DNA from 3 places in the Pectobacterium artocarpous genome. Region 3 is predicted to be linked to each of the others. Evidence: predicted binding sites of a transcription regulator. Region 3 holds the regulator's gene; each other region holds the start of a gene.
The links. Region 3 encodes PhoB, which activates phosphate uptake and scavenging genes when phosphate is short. Its sites were predicted from a motif close to CTGTCATAAAACTGNCNNAT; they were not measured.
Positions count from the first base shown of each region.

Region 1: a site for PhoB is predicted at 2,228-2,247, ahead of pitA (inorganic phosphate transporter PitA). Genes of this name have one in related genera too.
Region 2: a site for PhoB is predicted at 2,112-2,131, ahead of ugpB (sn-glycerol-3-phosphate ABC transporter substrate-binding protein UgpB). Genes of this name have one in related genera too.

Region 1 covers NZ_JBJXVK010000010.1:90,771-97,938, reverse strand. Annotated here, with positions in the region: gene ACKQAD_RS08675 (EAL domain-containing protein) at 1-749, opposite strand, end outside; gene ACKQAD_RS08670 (BaiN/RdsA family NAD(P)/FAD-dependent oxidoreductase) at 842-2,041, opposite strand; gene pitA (inorganic phosphate transporter PitA) at 2,319-3,824, shown strand; gene uspB (universal stress protein UspB) at 3,992-4,327, opposite strand; gene uspA (universal stress protein UspA) at 4,902-5,339, shown strand; gene gdhA (NADP-specific glutamate dehydrogenase) at 5,630-6,973, shown strand; gene ACKQAD_RS08645 (bifunctional metallophosphatase/5'-nucleotidase) at 7,032-7,168, opposite strand, start outside.
Region 2 covers NZ_JBJXVK010000020.1:31,643-38,810, reverse strand. Annotated here, with positions in the region: gene ACKQAD_RS13825 (glycerophosphodiester phosphodiesterase family protein) at 1-589, opposite strand, end outside; gene ugpB (sn-glycerol-3-phosphate ABC transporter substrate-binding protein UgpB) at 620-1,957, opposite strand; gene ACKQAD_RS13815 (L-lactate MFS transporter) at 2,180-3,403, opposite strand; gene ACKQAD_RS13810 (LytR/AlgR family response regulator transcription factor) at 3,588-4,337, opposite strand; gene ACKQAD_RS13805 (LytS/YhcK type 5TM receptor domain-containing protein) at 4,334-6,079, opposite strand; gene ACKQAD_RS13800 (sensor domain-containing phosphodiesterase) at 6,223-7,168, opposite strand, start outside.
Region 3 covers NZ_JBJXVK010000005.1:93,342-100,509, forward strand. Annotated here, with positions in the region: gene ACKQAD_RS04610 (AAA family ATPase) at 1-841, opposite strand, end outside; gene sbcD (exonuclease subunit SbcD) at 838-2,064, opposite strand; gene phoB (phosphate response regulator transcription factor PhoB) at 2,348-3,037, shown strand; gene phoR (phosphate regulon sensor histidine kinase PhoR) at 3,065-4,387, shown strand; gene ACKQAD_RS04630 (PstS family phosphate ABC transporter substrate-binding protein) at 4,403-5,341, shown strand; gene ACKQAD_RS04635 (cobalamin-independent methionine synthase II family protein) at 5,583-6,698, shown strand.

The DNA of each region.
Region 1 (7,168 bases), on a different contig from region 3:
AGAATAATCGCCAGTGGCAGAAACGTGAAGAATGCCTGCTTCCAGTTTGTTATTTCTTGAGAGGCGGGGGCGGTGACATTGAGGGTTATCGGGAAGCGATTCGATTTGATTTCAAACGCAGAGGTAGAAAATAGGCCAGTACGGGGCGTAATCGCCGGGCCAGTTTGAATTGGGTGCCCGTTATCCATTTGCAGGATAAGCTGGTAATCGCGAATTTTGCTTATCGCCATCATGGGGTCGATCAGATATTGCGCATCGACCATGGCGTAAGCGCCGTAATCCATAAGAGGCATCTGGACGAAGATCAGCGCCGGGCGTTCTTTCACGTTGTCGGAGCCTGCAATTGACAGGCTCCAGCGTTCAGAATAGCGCTCTGGGAGCGGCTGTAGAATGACGCGATTCATTGGCGTCAGCGTGTTGCCAAATGTTGAAGAGCAATAGACCTCGGTATTATGGATCACGCCGATTGAGCGAAAGTAAGAAAAGACCGAACCTAGGCGTTGCAGTTCGTCGCCGATGGCGTCGCAGGGCTGACCATGAAAGGGCTGGAGACGGTCTACCATTTTCCATGCTTGTGTCGAGATATTCTCGGCATGATTCATCGCGATTTGCGCAGTGGATTCCAAATCACGCTTTACCATTAACCTGGATTCAACAAACGTGAACAGCAATCCAAGCAGCAACGGCAGCATGCCGGCAACCAGTAGCTGCAACAGATTGATGTTATGTTTGCTACGTCTGGGACTCATCCACATCTCCTTTCTGGCAGTAGAGGCCTATGTAGAGACGTCCTTTTCTCCGTAAATTAAAGGAGAGTGCTGAATAGAGGTTATTATAGTGCCTATTTGCAGAAAGGCAGCGCCTGCGCACATGCCCATGCTGAACTCCATGCCCATTGGAAGTTATAGCCACCGAGCCAGCCGGTCACATCAACGACTTCACCAATGAAATACAGCTCCGGCACCGCGTTGGCTTCCATCGTTTTGGAGGACAGCGCGCGGGTGTCAACGCCGCCGATGGTCACTTCGGCCGTGCGATAGCCTTCTGTACCGTTTGGCTGTATACGCCACTGTTGCAGGCTCTGCTCAATCTGCGTTTGCTGTGTGCTGTTGAGCTGCTTCAGCGTGACGTCCGGCAGTTGCCCTAACGCTTGCAGGCATTCAACCAGTCGCTTAGGCAGCCACTGCGCCAGCGTGTTTTTCAGACTTTGGTTTGGGTGCGCGGTGCGCTCATCGTTGATGAGCTGGGTGAGATCGCGATCGGGCAGCAAGTTGATGGTGACGAATTCACCCGCCTGCCAATAGCTGGAAATCTGCAAAATAGCGGGGCCAGATAGCCCACGGTGCGTAAACAGGATGTTTTCACGGAACGTCACGCCATTTTCTGCGGTGACGACGGTAGGCACGGAGACGCCGGAGAGGGTTTGTAATTGTTCGAGCAGCGGCTTGTGCAGCGTAAATGGCACCAGTGCTGCGCGAGTTGGGAGCACGTTGATGCCGAACTGTGCGGCAAGTTGGTAGCCAAACGGCGTCGCACCCAGGCCGGGCATCGACAGACCGCCGCAGGCAACGACCAACGATGCGCTTTGGAATGCTGTGCCGTTGCTTAGCTGGACGGTGAACAGATCGTCTGATTTCTCCACCGAGGTAACTTCACTGCGCAGACGGAGGGTGACGTTCGCCTGCCCACATTCTGTTACCAGCATGTCCACGATTTGCTGCGCGGAATCATCGCAAAATAACTGGCCGAGCGTTTTCTCGTGATAAGCGATGTGGTGGCTGTTGACCAGACTGATGAAATCCCATTGGGTATAACGCGCCAGTGCCGATTTACAAAAGTGAGGATTGTGAGAGAGATAGGCCGCTGGCTCTGCATACATATTGGTAAAGTTGCAGCGACCGCCGCCGGACATCAATATTTTCCGGCCAGCTTTCTTGCCGTTATCGAGCAGTAGAACACGCAGTCCGCGTTGTCCTGCCTGTGCCGCGCAAAACATGCCTGCTGCACCGGCACCGATGATGACAGCGTCAAACTGTTCCACAATGCATTTCTCCGATGAGTGATTTTATCTTCTTGGATTGCCACAGGCTGAAAGCCGTAAGGCGGCAAATTGTAGTGTTGGTTTTTGTTCGATACCAGTGTAACAATTTGAGAATTTTAGTAAAAATATATAATTATTTGATTTTTATTGATTAAGTGATTCCCCCTCCGATCCCCATCACAGATTAAGTCAAAAAAATGTCATATTTTGCTTTTCCCAACCCCTGCTTGTCGCCGATAATGCGCCGCGTTCATGACCACTAAATGGCCTAACGTTTATGCTACATTTATTTGCCGGACTGGATTACTACACCGGCCTGATGTTGATACTGGCTTTGTTATTTGTACTTATGTATGAAGCCATTAACGGTTTTCACGATACCGCGAATGCCGTTGCTACTGTTATTTATACCCGCGCCATGCGCGCAGAGTTTGCCGTTGTTATGGCGGGTATCTTTAATTTCTTCGGTGTTCTGCTGGGCGGCCTGAGCGTAGCCTATGCAATTGTTCACCTTCTCCCCACGGATTTACTGCTGAACGTGAGTTCGGCGCACGGTCTGGCCATGGTATTTTCCATGCTGCTGGCCGCCATTATCTGGAATCTGGGTACCTGGTATTTTGGTATTCCCGCCTCCAGTTCTCACACGCTGATCGGCTCCATTATCGGTATTGGTTTGACTAACGCGCTACTGACGAATACCTCCGTCGTCGATGCGTTGAACGTGCCGAAAATGATCAGTATTTTCCTGTCGCTGCTGCTATCGCCGATTGTCGGCATGGTGGTTGCGGGCCTGATGCTGCTGCTGTTGCGTCGGTTCTGGAACAACAGTAAAAAGCGTAAGCGTGTGCACCTGACGCCTGTCGATCGCGAAAAGCAGGACGGCAAGCGTAAGCCGCCATTCTGGACGCGCACCGCGCTGATTTTATCGGCGATTGGCGTGAGCTTTTCTCACGGGGCAAACGACGGTCAGAAAGGTATCGGCTTGATTATGCTGGTGCTGATTGGCGTTGCGCCAGCTGGGTTCATTGTCAACATGAACGCGTCTGGCTATGACATCAGCCGTACCCGCGATGCTGTTGTTAATTTGCAGGAATACTACAGGCAGCATGGCGATGCATTGGCACATGTTATCGACCTGTCTCCCCCAGTGATTCCTGCGACGGAAAACACGATTCCCGGCAACGGTCAGAAAGCGTTCCACTGTGACAGTTCGCGTGTGATTATTGCGATCGAGCATACACAGGGCCTGCTGAATAACCTGAAAAGTTACGACCAGTTAAACCCTGACGATCGTAGCCGTGTGCGTCGTCTGCTGATGTGTATCTCGGACACGATGGATCGGGTGATCAAGCTGCCAGAGACATCGGGTGAAGATAAACGCTACCTGAGCAACCTGCGCAAAGACATGTTGCAGACGGTTGAGTATGCGCCTCTCTGGATTATTGTCGCTGTCGCATTGGCGCTGTCTTTAGGCACGATGGTGGGCTGGAAACGCGTAGCGGTAACTATCGGTGAGAAGATTGGCAAGAAAGGCATGACCTACGCACAGGGCGTTTCGGCGCAGGTGACGGCGGCTCTGTCGATTGGTGTTGCCAGCTACACTGGCATGCCGGTTTCCACCACGCACGTATTGTCCTCGGCGGTTGCCGGGACGATGATTGCCGACGGCGGTGGTGTACAGGGCAAAACGATAAGAAGCATTCTGCTGGCTTGGGTATTGACGCTACCTATCTCGATGCTGATGTCCGGTACGTTGTACTGGCTGGCGTTGAAGCTGATCTAACCGTCATAAAAAAAGGCGATTCTGTGGGGAATCGCCTTTTTACTTTTTATCGACGTTCATGGTGTTAATACCGATGATGGTGTTAATAACAATTTTTATGTTAATAACAATGCTTGTGTTAGCAACAATGACTACGCTAATACCCGTGATCGTGTCAGTCCCGACGCTTAATACCACATCATCATGGCAACCAGACTGATGACGATGAGGCCGCACAGGGCGGTCGTGAGCAGGAACTGTCCCCGCACTCGCTCGCAGCGGCGAATAAATTCCGGGTCGTGGTGATCAAGATAGCGTTGTGCGTAGATGTAGCGTACCAGCCGAATTTGCTTACTTGGCTGACCATGCGATGTAAAAAACCCTCCTCCGTCAACGTATTGGTAAAGCAGCGGGTCACAGTCACGCAAAACCAGTAGTAACACGCGCAATGAAGAGTAGTACCGCGCCATATTGATGATGCAGACGATACATAAAGCCCAGAAAAGCGCAAATGTACTAATCATGCTTCCCTCCCGGTCGTTCTATTCGTCAGATAGGGTGGCGACACATTTCCCGTTACCCACCCGTGGAAGATGACAAGCGTTACGATTATCCGCGACGCAGATCTACGACATTTGTTTGCGATGTTTTTCTACGAACGAATGTTTTTCTATGAACGAATAGTTATGCCACGCGCTTGTGCACGATTTTATTGTCATTGTGGATAGCCAACAGCATCACGGCTAGCCCCGTTCTCGTGTTTCATCCCAGGGGGAGCGGACAGGCTCGTTGCCCCCTACTTGTAGTGTAGAAGAAGAATGTTCTTTTGTGCCAGAGAGGCAGGGGCAAGCGGCATGAAGGACGATTTTCGGCGAGATAATGCCCTTTCCGAAAGGAGAAGCTGCGCGATTTAACTGTGAAAAGGAGCGGTTTCTACTACACTTATCAATAGAATTAACAGGTTTAAAAACGGGTTGTGATCGACTGAACAGTCCGATAGTGCGGATGAGTGTTATTCTATAATCCGCTGTTAAGTATCAGATTGGCAGGAGAAATAGCTGCTAACCCTTAATTAGTCTTTACGGAAGGAGTCTTATTATGGCTTACAAACACATCCTTATTGCTGTTGACCTTTCTCCAGAAAGCAAAGTGTTAGTGGAAAAAGCCGTTTCAATGGCAAGACCGTACAATGCGAAAGTCTCGTTAATCCACGTTGATGTGAACTACTCCGATCTCTACACGGGGCTTATCGACGTCAATCTGGGCGACATGCAACAGCGTATCTCCGAAGAAACCCAGAACGCGTTGACCGAACTGTCACAGAATGCGGGCTACCCCATCAGCGAGACGCTGAGTGGCAGCGGCGATTTAGGACAAGTGCTGGTTGATGCCATTAAGAAATATGACGCCGATCTGGTGCTATGCGGCCACCATCAGGACTTCTGGAGCAAACTAATGTCTTCGGCGCGCCAACTGATTAATACCGTGCATGTCGATATGCTCATCGTGCCGTTGCGTGATGATGAAGATGAATAAAAATTAGCTTTTTTTGCATTTTTTTTCAGTGATAAAAGGCACGGCTTTGAGCTGTGCCTTTTGTTGTATAACAAAAGCTTATGTAACCCCCACCTTCCTAAAATGCAGAAAAACCCTTCCTATCTCATTGGATTATAAAGTTTATCTGAAAATAAAACACTTGCTTAAATATCCATCGCCAGTGCTATAGTCCCAAGGACACAACATCATTTTCACCGATCCCACAAGCTTCTGCGTGTCTAAAAATAAAGAAGCAGAAGGGAGCTTATTCGTTCAATCAGGAGCTGTTCATGGCACAAATCGTATCTCTGGCAAGTTTTCTTGATTCTGTTCAACAACGCGATCCGCATCAGCCTGAATTTCTACAGGCCGTTAATGAAGTGCTTTCTACTCTGTGGCCTTTTCTGGAGCAGAATCCTCATTATGCGGATTACAGCCTGCTGGAGCGATTGGTAGAACCGGAACGTGTGATTCAGTTTCGCGTCGCGTGGACGGACGACAAAGGTCAGGTGCAGGTGAACCGCGCCTGGCGTGTCCAGTTCAGCTCTGCGATCGGGCCGTACAAAGGCGGTATGCGTTTCCACCCATCCGTTAACCTGTCGATTCTGAAATTCCTCGGATTCGAGCAGACGTTTAAGAATGCGCTGACGACGCTGCCAATGGGCGGTGGGAAAGGCGGCTCGGACTTTAACCCGAAAGGGAAAAGCCAGGGTGAAATCATGCGTTTCTGTCAGGCGCTGATGACGGAACTGTATCGTCATCTGGGTGCGGATACGGACGTTCCGGCGGGCGACATTGGCGTGGGTGGCCGCGAAGTCGGTTTCATGACCGGCATGATGAAGAAGCTGACCAACAACACCGCGTGCGTCTTCACCGGTAAAGGGCTGTCGTTCGGCGGCAGCCTGATTCGCCCTGAAGCAACGGGCTACGGCCTGATCTACTTCACGGAAGCGATGCTGAAACGCCACGGTCTGGGCTTTGAAGGTATGCGTGTTGCCGTGTCCGGTTCGGGCAATGTGGCGCAGTATGCGATTGAAAAAGCGATGGAACTGGGCGCGCGCGTGGTTACGGCATCGGATTCTAACGGCACGGTGGTGGATGAAAACGGGTTTACCCCAGAGAAACTGGCGCTGCTGGAAGAGATCAAAAATAAACGCTATGGCCGCGTGGAAGATTATGCGCGTGAAGCGAAACTGACTTACCTCGCAGGCAAAACGCCGTGGGAAGTGCCGGTAGACATCGCGCTGCCGTGCGCCACGCAGAATGAGCTGGATCTGCCAGCGGCACAGACGCTGATTGCTAATGGTGTGAAAGCCGTGGCAGAAGGCGCTAACATGCCAACCACGATCCCAGCCACCGATGCGTTCCTGGATGCCGGCGTGCTGTTTGCGCCGGGCAAAGCGGCCAACGCTGGCGGCGTGGCGACATCCGGGCTGGAAATGGCGCAGAACGCGGCACGTTTGGGCTGGAAAGCCGAGAAGGTGGATGCGCATCTGCATCACATCATGCTGGATATTCACAGTGCGTGTGTGCAGTACGGCGGTGAAGACAGCCAGACTAACTACGTGCGCGGTGCTAACGTCGCGGGCTTTGTCAAAGTAGCCGACGCGATGCTGGCGCAGGGCGTGGTGTAATCCGCCATCCAGGGTTTACCCTTGCCGCAGAATAAAGCGTGCGGCAAGGGAGCGTCGGTTAATTAATGGCCGCGATAATCGTCAACCGATCGTTCAGCCGCTGTTTGGTCAACGCATCGGTGGCGCTGTCGCGCTGTTGCGTCAGTTCCGCCACGCGTTTCTCTCTCTGTGCGGCATTCGGCAGCAGCAGGGATT
Region 2 (7,168 bases), on a different contig from region 3:
CAACCTGCCGCAAAATGTCGGCAGTTTCTCCCCGTTTGAGGTGGAGTATTGGCATATAGGGTATCTGGATATCCCGCGACGGTGAGGCAATGGGAAAATGGGCAGAAGCAAGATCAATCGGACTTTTCATGATCACGCCCGCACTCAGGCCTTTATCGCGAATATCGCGGGCGATAACACCAAATTCTCGCTCATGTTTAACATCTACGTTGATGACAACTCTCCCTCTCGCCTCTTCGAGGATTTCATACAACAGCGGCACCTTTTCGTCACTCAATGACCATGCTGAACTGCCGTCACTCCCGCGCAAATGCGCCTGACGAATTTCCGCCAACGTCATCTGACTAACGCGCCCGCGCATATCGCTCGTGCGATCGAGCGTGTCATCATGAATTACGACAATGTGGCTATCTGCCGTCAATTGGGCATCCATCTCCACAATATCAACGCCCAGACGAATCGCCTCGCGTAGCGCCGCCAACGAATTCTCCGGTGCCGATGCCCAAACGCCGCGATGCGCCACTGCCAGAACCGTCGCATTTTGCGCCGAAATCACGTCCTGGGTCATGCCTTTATTTTGCTTTGTCATCAGTCGAAAGCTCCAAATAAACGGGGAATATCACGAATGACGGGAAACCGACTGCGCAAAATGTTGCAACAGGAGATCGCCCCGCGAAACCACATTGTCCAGCGCCTGCTGTGGCGTTTCCTGCTCTGCCCAGACCTTCTCCAATTCTTCATCCATAATGGTGCGAATTTGCGGCATATTACCCAAGCGGAATCCACGCGTATACGGCAGTGGCGGTTTATTGGTGAGCTGTTTCATAGCGACATCGCTGCCGGGGTATCTGGCATAAAACCCTCGCTCGATCGTGAGTTTGTAAGCAGCTTGTGTCACCGGCAGGTAACCCGTCATCTGATGCCATTCAGCGGCATTTTCCGGCAGCGTCAGGAAATGCAGGAATTCAGCAATACCTTGATAATGCGATGCCGCTTTCCCTTTCATGACCCAGAGGCTTGCCCCTCCGATGAACGTATTCTGCGGTGCGCCGTTGGCCTCTTCACTGTAAGGCAACATACCGACACCGTAGTGGAATTTGGCATAGTTCTGAATCTTGCGTAGTCCACCCGATGAGGTGGTCAATATACCGCAATCGCCGTTATAAAAGCGCGCTGTGGCCTCGTCATTGCGGCCAAAATAGCTGAACGCCTTGTTCTTCATCATCTCCGCAAGCTGGGTGATATGCGCGACCTGCAAGGGTCCGTTTATCAGCAAGTGCACATCAACACCATCGAAGCCATTATTTTTCGTCGCGATCGGCAGTCCGTTCCATACGCTAAACGCTTCCAATAATATCCAGCCTTGCTGCCCTGCATTTGTGTAGCCGCAGGCCATCCCACTCTGATGCAACCGCGCCGCATCATACGCCAGTTCATTCCAGGTGCGTGGTGGCTTATCGGGGTCGAGCCCTGCTTTAACAAACGCATCTTTGTTGTAGTAAAGAACGGGTGTTGAGCTATTAAACGGTTGGGAAATCAGATGCCCGGTCTGACTGTCGCTGTAAAACAGCGCCACCGCAGGCAGAAAGGCTTTTTCGTCATTCTCGATACCAACCTGTTTGAACAGTTCGAATACGGGGACAATCGCCCCGCTGTGTATCATATTGGTCGTACCGACATCATAAACCTGCAAAATATCCGGTGCGTTACCGGTGCGATACGCCGCAATCCCGGCAGACAGCGTCTGCTCATAGCTGCCTTTATAGATGGGTTCAACATGGTATGTCGTCTGAGATTCATTAAACCGGTTAACCAACCGCATCAATTCCGTGTTCAGGTTGCTGTCCATGCCATGCCAAAACGTCAGTTCGACAGCCGCTCTGGCAGACAGCGGGACGAGCAAGATCATATTTAACAGCATCAGAAAAACAGACGTGAACCTAAACCGAATCATCATGATATTTTCTCCGGTACAATTTTTAGGAAAATATTGCGGCGTTGAGGAATGTCTCAGTTAGGAAAACGCAGTGCTGGTAACGACATTAGGGTTCGCCTGTGACACGTAGATGACCAGGGAAGTGATGAACTGTATCGCGATATTTCAGCAGAGAAGAGAAAGGTTTTATGACAGGACAATCTTGTGGCGAGCAGAACATCCGCTGCCCGCCTGGGTACTCGATTAGCTTTGAGCGTGAGCCATATCCGCACGCATTGCGGCAGAAACAGGCTGATGCTTAGGCGGTTTGATCCACAGGGTAATCAGCAGCGAAACGACAGACATGATGATGATTGCCGTAAATGTGGCCTGGAAGCCCCCGAGCTGCGCAGCGATAAACGAGCCGGACAGCGCGCCGATACCGAATCCCTGATAAATGACGCCATAGTTTTTGCTGTGATTTTTCAGGCCGAAGAAATCACCGACAATCGCTGGAAACACGGTGATATTGCCACCAAAGCAGAAAGCAATTGCGCTGACACAGATAAAGAACAGAATCGGATTCAGCGGCAGGAACGTCATGACGGATACCGCAAGAATCGTCACCAACAGCGTAAAACTGATTACCCGCATACGCCCGACACTGTCCGAGAGCGCGCCAAGTATAATGCGTCCGACGGTATTAAAAATCGCAATCGCCGACACCGCATTGGCCGCCATCGCCATATCCATTCCCGCCATTTGCACACCGATATCTTTCACTATACCGATCAAATACAGCCCACTCATGCACGTGGTGAAGAAGATAATAAACAGCAAATACGACTCTTTCGTTGCCAACATTTCCGTTAGCGAGAAATCACGCGCCTGCCCCTGAACCACCGCCTGTTGAACCGGCACCGCAGCAGGTTCTTTCAGCAGAGAGCTCCCGACCAGAATCATCGCCATGACGATAACGCCCCAATAGAAGAAGGCTTCTGACACCCCCACTTCCGCAATCAAAAAGCTGTTGACGTATTTGAATAATAGACTTCCGGTGCCAAAGGCACCCACAGAAATGCCCGCGATTAACCCTTTGCGATTCGGGAACCATTTGATCAAATTGGACAACGTCGTGATGTAAGCCGTACCGTCAGCAAAACCGACAACCACTCCCATCAGCAAATAAATCAGCGTCAGCGACGGGCTCACCGCACTCGCCATCAGCCCTGCCCCCAGCGTGATACCTGCAATCATGGTCAGACGACGCAGACCAATACGCTCCTGAAACTTACCCGCGAACAGCGTGGCAAAGGCCAGGCAGAAACTGGTGATGGAAAATGTCGTCGCGACTGAACTCAGTGTCCAACCAAATTTGTCCACCAGCGGCTGATTGAACAGACTCCAGGTGTAAATCGAACCAAGTCCCATTTGGGTGATAATGGTCCCGAGGACAATGAATCCCCGATTAGCAGGTTTAGTATTCATAGGTTTTCCCCTACATCAAAAATGGGTCCGATTCACTCGGTACGCCAAAAAATATAAGCTGATGTGGAGAAGAAAAAATCCATCAAAACACGGTCAGCTTATGGGCTGAAGCCAGTATACAAGCGGGCTGACAGTGATTGTTCGAATGGGGAATGAGATGCCTGAAACGCGGAATGAAATGCCTTTATAGGCGCATCAATGACCTGAACGCCTTTATCTTGCTTCGGCTTACCGGCACTTCAAAATCCAGATCGTTCAATCGCAGAATATAGGTGTTGTTAAACCACGGCACAATTTCACGGATTTTTGTCAGGTTGACGCAGTAAGAGCGGTGACAACGGAAGAAGTACTCTTCCGGCAAACGACTACAAAACTCCGTAATATTCATCGGCATGATGAACTCTCCACGTCGGGTATAAACCAGCGTGACCTTTTCCTGCGCCGCGGCATAATAGATATTGTTGATGTCCGTAACGATAATTCGTTCATCTTTCATCAGGTTAATGGTGTTCTGCGTACTTCTCGCCGCACCAGAAGGCGCGCCCGTATCGACAGCAGGAGCCATTTGCCGCTGTTGCCAGGTCGCTTCCAGCTTACGCAGCATCGTAACGATGCGTGATTCATGATACGGCTTAAGAATGTAATCAAAGGCTTCGACTTCAAAGGCCTCCACCGCGTGTTCTTTGTAAGCCGTAATAAAAATGATGTAGGGCTTATGCGCAAATTTGCTGATATTTTGCGCCAACCAAACGCCGTCCAAGGAGGGAATATTGATATCCAAAAAGATCGCATCAACCTCGTTATGCTGCAAATACTTTAGTACATCCAACCCGTCATCAAACATCGCCTCAATCGTAATATCACTGTGCTGTTTGATGAGGTAACTCAGCTCTTGCTGCGCGAGGAACTCATCTTCAACAATAATGGCTTTCATGGGTTGCCTCCTGTGTTTTCAGCAGCAGAATATCCCGGCGGCGGCACCTGAATGGTATCCGGAAAGGCAGACGGTATTTTATCTTCTCGTGGAATGTAGAAGTAAATCTCGGTTCCGGGTTCCAGGCGACGAATATGCAAACCTTCGCCATAAAGCAGGCGAACTCTGTGATGAACATTCAGCAGACCGATCTTATTCCCCGGTAACTCATTGCGCGCGACGCGATCCATGGTTTCCTGACTAATGCCGTTTCCCGTGTCTTTTACCGCCACCAGCAGCCTATCGCCCTGCTCTTTCACGGACAGCACCACGGTCCCTTTTCCTCTACAAGGCTGAATGCCATGCACAATCGCGTTTTCCACCAGCGGCTGAATTAATAAGCTGGGGATCTTATACGCCAGATCGTCATCGATGTCGTAAATCACCGTTAGTTTGGCACCAAACCTCGCCTGCTCAATGGCGATATAATCCTGAATTTGGTACAGCTCTTTTTTTATATCAATCAGCGCGTCATCGTTGAGCTCAAGATTATAGCGCAAATAACGCGACAGATTGATCACCAACTGGCGTGCCGTATCGGGATTAATGCGAATCGACGAGGAGATCGCATTCAGTGCATTAAAAAGAAAGTGCGGATTGATTTTACTTTGCAGCGCTCTCAGCTCCGCCTTATTTGCCATATCACGCAGTTGCTCGGTGCGGGACACTTCAATTTGCGTTGACATGATTTGTGATAAGCCGACGGCCATCACGCGTAATGAATAGGTAATTTTGTGCGCATGGCGATAATAGATTTTCAGCGTACCGGTTACCTGCCCGTGTTCCCACAACGGAATGACGATCATCGAATGGATTTCCGGTGTTAGATGCTGCTCATCATTATTTTTAATGATGATTTTCCCGTCATGAATCGCCTGCTGCGTCATTGGGCTGATAATATCGCGACCGATATTATATTTTTCTTCCCCAATACCCACATAAGCCTGAACATGCTGCGTATTTGTTATCGCCACCGCGTCCGCATTAATCTCAGTACGAATAATACGACAGATAGCCGTCAGCGAATCACTGTTGATATTACGGAAATACGGCAGTGTTTTATGTGCGATATCCAGCGCGAGCTTAGCCTGCCTGGCGGCAATCACCTCTTTTTCATTCGCCACGCTCTGCACCAGCAGCACGATCAGGCCAATACAGACAGAGCCGAGAATCATCGGCACCGCAATTTTTGAAACAATATCCAGCCCTAACTCGATCGGTGTCGCCCATGCCACCACCAGCAGCATAGTTAGCGATTCACACAGCATACCGCCCAGAATCCCGATGCTCCACTGCTGCTCTTTTTTGACTTTCTTATTAATGTAGCCGGAAGTGATGCCAGCAATAATGCTGGTAATCAGGCAAGGCACGGACGTGATGCCATCAATATCAATGAGATAACGGTGCACTCCCGCAATGATACCGGTCGCCCCCCCCACCCAGGGACCGAAGAGAATACCGCCAGACATCACGGCAATGACGCGTACGTTGACGAGCGATCCTTCAACATTTATACCGGAATACGTACCGAACAGCGCAAACAGTGAAAAGATAGCGGTCACCATCGCTCGCTCTCTCGGCGAGTGTTGCTCTTTTTGCAGTAATTGCCGGAACTGACGTGTTCTGGTCAGGAAAAACAGGCAAATCAGCATCAGCGCGGCGCGGTCAAAGACCGCAAGGAGCATCTCAAATATTTCGTGCACGGGACATCCGGTACAGATTTACAAACCTGCACTATAGAAAAAATGTGATCCGTATTCCACTTTTTAGTCTGTTAACCGCGTGGGAAGAAGTATGGAAGCCAGCGGACATCGGCTTTTTTGAAAAGAGGTATAGCACAGGCGTTTTATACGTCTATGGGCTTATTCAACTTCAGTAGCTCAGTAAACTCCTCCGCCGGCATCGGATGCCCAAACAGGTATCCCTGGGCTTCCTCACACCCTTTGCCTCGCAGTCGTTCGCTCTGATCTAATGTTTCCACCCCCTCTGCAATCACGCCCAGCCCAAAACTTTTCCCGAGATACAGAATCGCCCGGACAATCGCCGCGTCCGGCGGAGATTCACACATGGTTCTGACAAAAGTCTGATCGATCTTCAACCGAGTAACCGGGTAGTTTTTGAGCATACTGAGCGAGGCATAGCCCGTCCCATAATCGTCAAAGGCAATACCGATTCCCGCTTCGCGCAGCGCTTTCAAGGGCTGCAGCATATTTTCATCGTAACGCAGGATGATATTTTCCGTGATTTCCAGTTCCAGCGAACCTGGCTGCAATCCTGTACGCGCAAGCATATCCATAATTTTTTGCGCCAACATACCAGTACGGAACTGTGCGCTGAAAAGATTAATACTGATGCGAAAATAGCGATCGCTCGTCCGACACCATTCCGCCGCCTGCTGGCATGCCGTTTCGACGCTCCAATCACCGACTCGCTCAGCCCACGGGCCATTTTCCAGTGCGGTAAGAAAGGCCGCAGGGCCAAGCAATCCTCTTTCCGGGTGACGCCAGCGCAGCAACGCCTCTGCGCCAACAATCTCATTTGTCGCCAGTTTTACCTGTGGCTGATAGAACATCTCAAATTCATGCTGTTCGTAAGCTCGCATAAACTCTAGCTGGAAGGCATGTTTAGCCTGAAAGACTTCAAGCAGTTCGCGCGTAAAAAAGCGGTAACAGTTTCGACCTTCGGATTTAGCCTGATACAGCGCTAAATCCGCGCTAGTCAAAAGATCCTGTACGGTCAACCCATATTCTGGATACAGTACTGCCCCAATACTGGCGCTAATATTGATTTGA
Region 3 (7,168 bases):
CGAGCTGCGGCTTAGCCTGCTGAATGGCGGATTCAGCACCCGAATATTGTGCCAGTGTGTGGCTGAGCTGCGTTTGCCGCTGTGTCAGTTGTTCAAACCAGCGTAGCGTAGTCAGCGCTTGCTCACGCTCGGCGTTGCCCCGTTGTTCTTGTTGAATCAGCTCGGCAAGTTGTTCTTCCACCTGCTGACGCTGTTCAGCCGTCAACAACTGAATGCCGGAAGCACGAGCCTGTAGCGTATTCAATGCTACGTTTGCCTGTTTGTGCTTTTCATACACGCGTTCGGAAATCAGGCCGTAAATGTCCGTGCCGGTTAGTTCTTCCAATAGCTCTGCGCGGTCGTCTGCTTTCGCATTGAGAAAGGCAGCAAATTGCCCCTGCGACAACATCATGGAACGCGTGAAGCGGGCAAAATCCAGTCCGGTGAGCTGCGTGATCATCTCTTTCTTATCATTGAGTTTTTCACACAGAATTTTGCCGTCTTCAATGCGCGCGAGTTCGGCCTTGGGAGACTGCAAATTGCCGTCAGGGACATTTCTTGCCCGACGCTGGCTCCAGAAGGCGCGGTATCCCACGCCTTTCACCTCGAATTCTACCTCGGCAAGGCACTCTGCGGTATTACGCGTCATCAGGTCATTCTGGCTGGCGGAAAGCAGGCCAAGCCGTGGTGTTTCGTGGTACAACGCCAGACAGATGGCATCCAGCAGCGTGGTTTTGCCCGCGCCGGTTGGGCCTGTAATGGCAAATAAGCCGCTGCTGGAAAATGGCTCCTGCGTGAAGTCGATCTTCCACTCGCCTTTCAGCGCATTGAGGTTCTTTAAGCGCAGACTGAGAATCTTCATTTGGCCGTCTCGCTATTTTCCAGTTCATCAATAACCTGATTAAACAGCGTACGGACACGCTGCTGGCGACCCTCTTCCATCTCTGTCTCCGTTGCCAGACGGCGTTCAAAAACGTCATGTACGCTGAGCTCGTTCAGCGTTTCCTTGTCCTGTTGCGTTATAGCCTGCATGCGCTGTTCGCGCGTGCGGCGTAGCAGAAGCACCTCAACGGGCAGGTTCTCGGTCATTGTCTGAATTCGTTTTTGCATGTCGCTGAGATAATCCTGCGTGTTGATTTCGATATCCAGCCATACCGGTTTATCGCCTTGATAATCCTGAAACGCGGCCAACTGTCGTTCAATATCGCTCAGGCTACCTTTAATCAATTGCATTGGTTGAGTGACAGGAATAGGCAGTATGTCTATTTGTGCTGGTAAATCTGGTGTAAAACTGACCAGACAAACGGATTTCTCGCTGTTGAGTTCGTCAAAACTCAGCGGAATAGGTGAACCGCTGTAGCGAATGTGCTCGCTTTGCATCACGCGCTGCGGGCGGTGAATATGGCCGAGCGCGATATAATCCGCAAGGGGGAAAGCTTGAGCAGGAAAAGCATCGAGCGTACCAATATAGATATCGCGCACGGATTCCGAGGCGGTTGCGCCAATTGTCGTCAGGTGCCCAGTTGCAATAATCGGCAGCGGCAGGCCAAGTTCGTCGCGCATTTGGCAAGCCAGTTGGTAACACTGCTGGTAGTGTGCGGTAATCGCTGCCTGTAGCGCTAGCTGTTTTTCATCACCGGATTGTCCGGCTTTGCTGGCCAGGACATCGCGTGGGCGCAAAAAAGGAATGGCACAGAGCAGGGCGCCGGGTTGCTGTTGACGGTTTTTCAGCATGAGCACTTGCTGGGCCGGATCGTCGCTGGCGCAGGCCATCACCTGTGTGTTCAGGCAGGCCAGCAAATCGCGGGATTCGTTTAACATCGCGACGGAATCGTGGTTGCCGCCGAGAATAACGAGCTGACAGCCTGTGCGTTGTAGTTCTACCACGAAGCTATAATACATTTCCCGCGCATAGCTGGGGGGCGAGCCGTTATCAAAAATATCGCCTGCGACTATAATGGCATCAACCTGATGGTGCTCCACCTGAGCGATGAGCCAGTGCAGAAAAGCCTGATGTTCAGCGGCGCGGCTTTTGGTATAAAAATATTGCCCTAAATGCCAATCGGCGGTGTGGATAATGCGCATTGTGTTCTCTCGATATTCATGCCGCGTGGCGTTGTCATTATTCATTGTGTGAAAGGATGTACCGTCGCCATGGTGCTCTGTCATCGTCATGCCATGATTATATATAGCAGGGAGGACGGCTGTCGCGGTGGAATCTGGAGTTTGGAAAGCGGCTCGAAAATCGGATGTATGCGCTGTAACATCGCGCGGAGAGATCCGGGTGTTTTTCATAAATCTGTCATAAAACTGACGCATAATGCCTTTCGCCTGCTAACAGCGACGATGATTAACGACAGGATTAACAATGGCAAAACGCATATTAGTCGTGGAAGATGAAGCACCAATTCGTGAAATGGTCTGCTTTGTACTGGAGCAAAATGGTTATCAACCAGTTGAAGCCGAAGATTATGACAGTGCGGTAACGCAACTGTCGGAGCCATTCCCTGAACTGGTGTTATTGGACTGGATGCTGCCAGGAGGTTCGGGCCTGCAATTCATCAAGCATATGAAGCGGGAGGCGCTGACGCGTGATATTCCGGTGATGATGTTGACCGCACGCGGTGAAGAAGAAGACCGTGTGCGCGGGCTTGAAGTGGGAGCGGATGATTACATTACTAAGCCGTTTTCACCCAAAGAATTAGTGGCGCGTATCAAAGCCGTGATGCGCCGTATTTCACCGATGGCGGTGGAAGAAGTCATTGAAATGCGCGGCCTGAGCCTCGATCCTTCCTCACATCGCGTGACGACCGAAGAGCACGCATTGGACATGGGGCCGACGGAATTCAAGCTGCTGCATTTCTTTATGACGCATCCTGAACGTGTTTACAGCCGGGAACAGTTGCTGAACCATGTTTGGGGCACTAACGTATATGTTGAGGATCGTACTGTCGACGTCCATATTCGTCGCCTACGTAAAGCGCTCGAAACCAGCGGACATGACAAAATGGTGCAAACCGTTCGGGGAACGGGCTACCGTTTTTCAACGCGTTATTGAGGTAAGCGTAACCGGAGATATATTAACGTGCTAGAACGTTTATCCTGGAAAAGGCTGGCATTGGAGCTGGCTTTTTTTTGTTTGCCCGCGTTGTTGCTGGGGCTGATTTTTGGCTATCTGCCCTGGTTTCTGCTGGTCGCCGTATTAGGCTTACTCTGCTGGAACTTTTATAACCAGCTTAAACTCTCTTATTGGCTGTGGGTTGACCGCAGCATGACGCCCCCACCGGGGCGTTGGAGCTGGGAACCGCTGTTTTACGGGCTTTACCAGATGCAGTTGCGTAATCGACGCCGACGTCGTGAACTGGCGCTTCTGATCAAACGGTTTCGCAGCGGGGCGGAATCCTTGCCGGATGCTGTGGTGATCACCACCGAAGAAGGGACGATTTTCTGGTGTAATCATCTGGCGCAGCATCTGCTCAATTTCCGCTGGCCGGAAGATAACGGTCAGAATATCCTCAACTTATTACGCTATCCCGAATTCACCAATTACATGAAAGGGCAAGACTTTAGCCGCCCTCTCACATTGCAGTTGAATAATTCCCACCATGTTGAATTTCGCGTGATGCCCTATTCCGAAGGGCAACTCCTGATGGTCGTACGTGATATTACGCAAATGCACCAGCTTGAAGGTGCCAGACGTAACTTTTTTGCCAATGTGAGCCATGAGCTGCGTACGCCGCTGACGGTGTTGCAAGGCTATCTGGAAATGATGCAAGAAGAAACGCTGGATGCAGCGTTGCGAGGAAAAGCGCTGAATACCATGCAGGAACAGACCCGGCGTATGGACGGGTTGGTCAAACAGTTGCTGACCTTGTCCCGCATTGAGGCGGCGACGGCGATCGATCTGAATGAAAAAGTCGATATTCCACTGATGCTGCGCGTGTTACAGCGTGAAGCGCAGACCCTAAGCCAGGAACGCCATGAGATCGTCTTTCGTGTGAACGAAAATCTCTGTGTGTTTGGTAATGAAGAACAGCTGCGCAGCGCGGTATCCAATCTGGTGTATAACGCGATTAACCATACGCCAGCGGGAACGCGCATCGAAGTCTGCTGGCAGAAGATCCCGCAAGGGGCGCAATTTCAGGTTAGCGATAACGGGCCGGGAATTGCGGCCGAGCATTTGCCACGTCTGACGGAGCGTTTTTATCGGGTCGATAAGGCGCGTTCACGGCAGACGGGCGGCAGCGGGCTGGGGCTGGCGATTGTGAAGCATGCGCTCAGCCATCATGATTCCCGTCTGGAAATCATGAGTGAGGATGGTCTAGGCTCGCGTTTTGTCTTTACGTTGCCGAATCGGTTGATTGTCCCTGCCTCTCTGGCTGAAAATACGGTGAAACCTTCGGCCTGACGGAAAACGCTACCCATGACATCCGCCACTCGTATTGCGGGCGCTTTTTTACTGCTGTTCAGCGCATTTTGCGTTGCACAGCCTCGCCAGATGCTGGCGGGAAACCTCTCCAGTGCGGGGTCGGATACGTTGGCTAACCTGATGGCCTTTTGGGCGGCGGATTTCAGCCAGCATTACCCGAACGTGAATTTACAGATCCAGGCCGCCGGATCGTCCTCTGCACCGACGTCTCTGGCATCGGGTGCGGCGCAGCTTGGGCCGATGAGCAGGGCGATGAAAGCCAGCGAAATTGACGCGTTCGTCCAGCACTATGGCTATCCACCGCTGGCAGTGCCGGTCGCGATGGATGCGCTGGCCGTACTGGTCAATCAGGATAACCCGCTGCCTGGGCTGAATTTATCGCAACTGGACGCGATCTTTTCGATTACGCAACGTTGCGGTAACTACCAGCCGATAAAACAGTGGGGCGATCTCGGCTTGCATGGCCGTTGGGAAAAGCGCACGTTACTGCGCTATGGACGAAACTCTGCGTCAGGAACCTATGGGTTCTTTAAGCAAAAGGCGCTATGCCGTGGCGATTTCCTTCCTCAAGTCAATGAGCTGCCTGGCTCGGCATCCGTTGTACAGGCGGTGGCTGCTTCAACTGATGCCATCGGCTATGCCAGCGTGGGCTTTCGCACCAGTGGCGTGAGAATGCTGCCGTTAGCCGCACAAGGAACCGACTACATTTACCCCTCGACTGAAAATATCCGCAGCGGTTTATATCCCTACATCCGTTACCTTTACATCTATGTGAACAAAGCGCCCAGCCAGCCGCTGGAAGCACTGACGGCGGCATTTTTAGATCGTGTGCTGTCTGAAACGGGGCAGTCGCTGGTGAATCAGGATGGCTATTTACCGCTACCGGAAGAAACGCGTCGTCAGGCGCGTCAGCAGATTGGTCTGCCAGAGTAATGCCTCTTCCCTCATGAATTTGTGATGTTTTCACGTTACATGAAGAAAATTCATGTAACGTGAAAATTCTTCTATTGCCCTGCGGTTTGTCACGTGACAGGATAGTTTTAAGATTGGACGTCCAGATGGCTAAATAAGGTTAAATGTAACTATCCACCTGGGAAAATATTTCATATTGAAACTATCTGTCAGCATGCTTCTTTACTCAAGCTTGGTGCTGGCAACATGTCAGGAGTGACACATGGCGAACACCTTATCCCCTTTCCGTGCTGATATCGTCGGCAGTTTCTTACGTCCGGCTGCAATTAAGCAGGCTCGTCTTCAACATCAGGCGGGCGAGATTGATGATGTCGCACTACGTAACATTGAAGATCGTGAGATTCTGCGGGTGGTAGAAAAGCAGCGTGAAGCAGGCTTGCAGATTGTGACGGATGGTGAGCTGCGTCGTGCCTGGTGGCACTTCGACTTCTTTACCGATTTACATGGCGTGGAACGTTACGAAGCTGAGCAGGGTATTCAATTCAACGGTATTCAGACGAAGTCCCATGCGATTCGCGTGGTGGATAAAGTGAGTTTCAACCCTCAGCATCCGATGCTCGATCACTTCCGCTACCTGAACAGCATTTCTGGCGATGCGGTCGCTAAAATGACGATTCCCAGCCCTAGCGTGATGCATTTTCGCGGCGGACGTAAAGCGATTGATGCGGCGGTTTATCCCGATCTGGCTGACTATTTCGACGATCTGGCACAAACCTGGCGCGATGCGATTCACGCATTTTATGACGCCGGCTGCCGCTTCCTGCAACTGGATGACACCGTGTGGGCTTATCTGTGCTCTGACGATCAAAAACGCCAGATCCGTGAACGTGGTGAAGACCCGGCACAGCTGACGCGTACATACGCTGATGTACTGAACAAAGCGCTGGCTGATAAACCTGCGGATCTGGTTATCGGTTTACACGTCTGCCGCGGTAACTTCCGCTCGACCTGGATTTCTGAAGGCGGCTATGAGCCTGTTGCAGAGATTCTGTTTGGTGAAGTGAATGTCGATGCCTTCTTCCTGGAATATGATACTGAGAGAGCGGGGGGATTTGAGCCGCTGCGCTTTGTGAAGCCGGGTCATCAGCAGGTGGTTCTGGGACTGATCACCACGAAGAACGGTGAACTGGAAGATGCCGAGGTGGTGCAGGCGCGTATCGCGGAAGCGGCAAAATATGTCGATCTCAGCCAGATTTGCCTGAGCCCACAGTGTGGTTTTGCTTCAACGGAAGAGGGTAACAGCCTGACGGAAGAGCAGCAGTGGAATAAGCTGAAGCTTGTCGTGGATATCGCCAATCGCGTGTGGCGACACCGATAACGTAACCTCATCCCTATTATGGATAGACAAAGGCTGGATCATAGGATCCGGCCTTTTTTTACGACTATTATCCTTTACTTTGCCCACAACGTTTTGTGAAATATGTTTTTTTATGATGCAAGAGATCATGCATTTTGTGCCAGTTTTTGTCAGTTTTATTGCAGTTAAATATCGATAAATGCGCAAATCATGTGTTATGCAAATCATGATAAACCAATTTATATTCTTATTTTTTGTTATGGTTTGGCTGAATGCTCTGGTTGTTTGATCTATGCTTGCCTTTTTGCGCTATAAACGGTTTACTTGGCACCCAATATGGCTGTTCAAAAAATAACTTCTATGACCGCCATTTTCGTGTCGCGGGAGTGTTGGCGTCATGCTCCTAGCTAACCCTTTGTGAACGGCTTCCGGCGGCGATAAACGACACAATTTTCTTTTTATCGATTTGATACAGGCAACACGACATAACT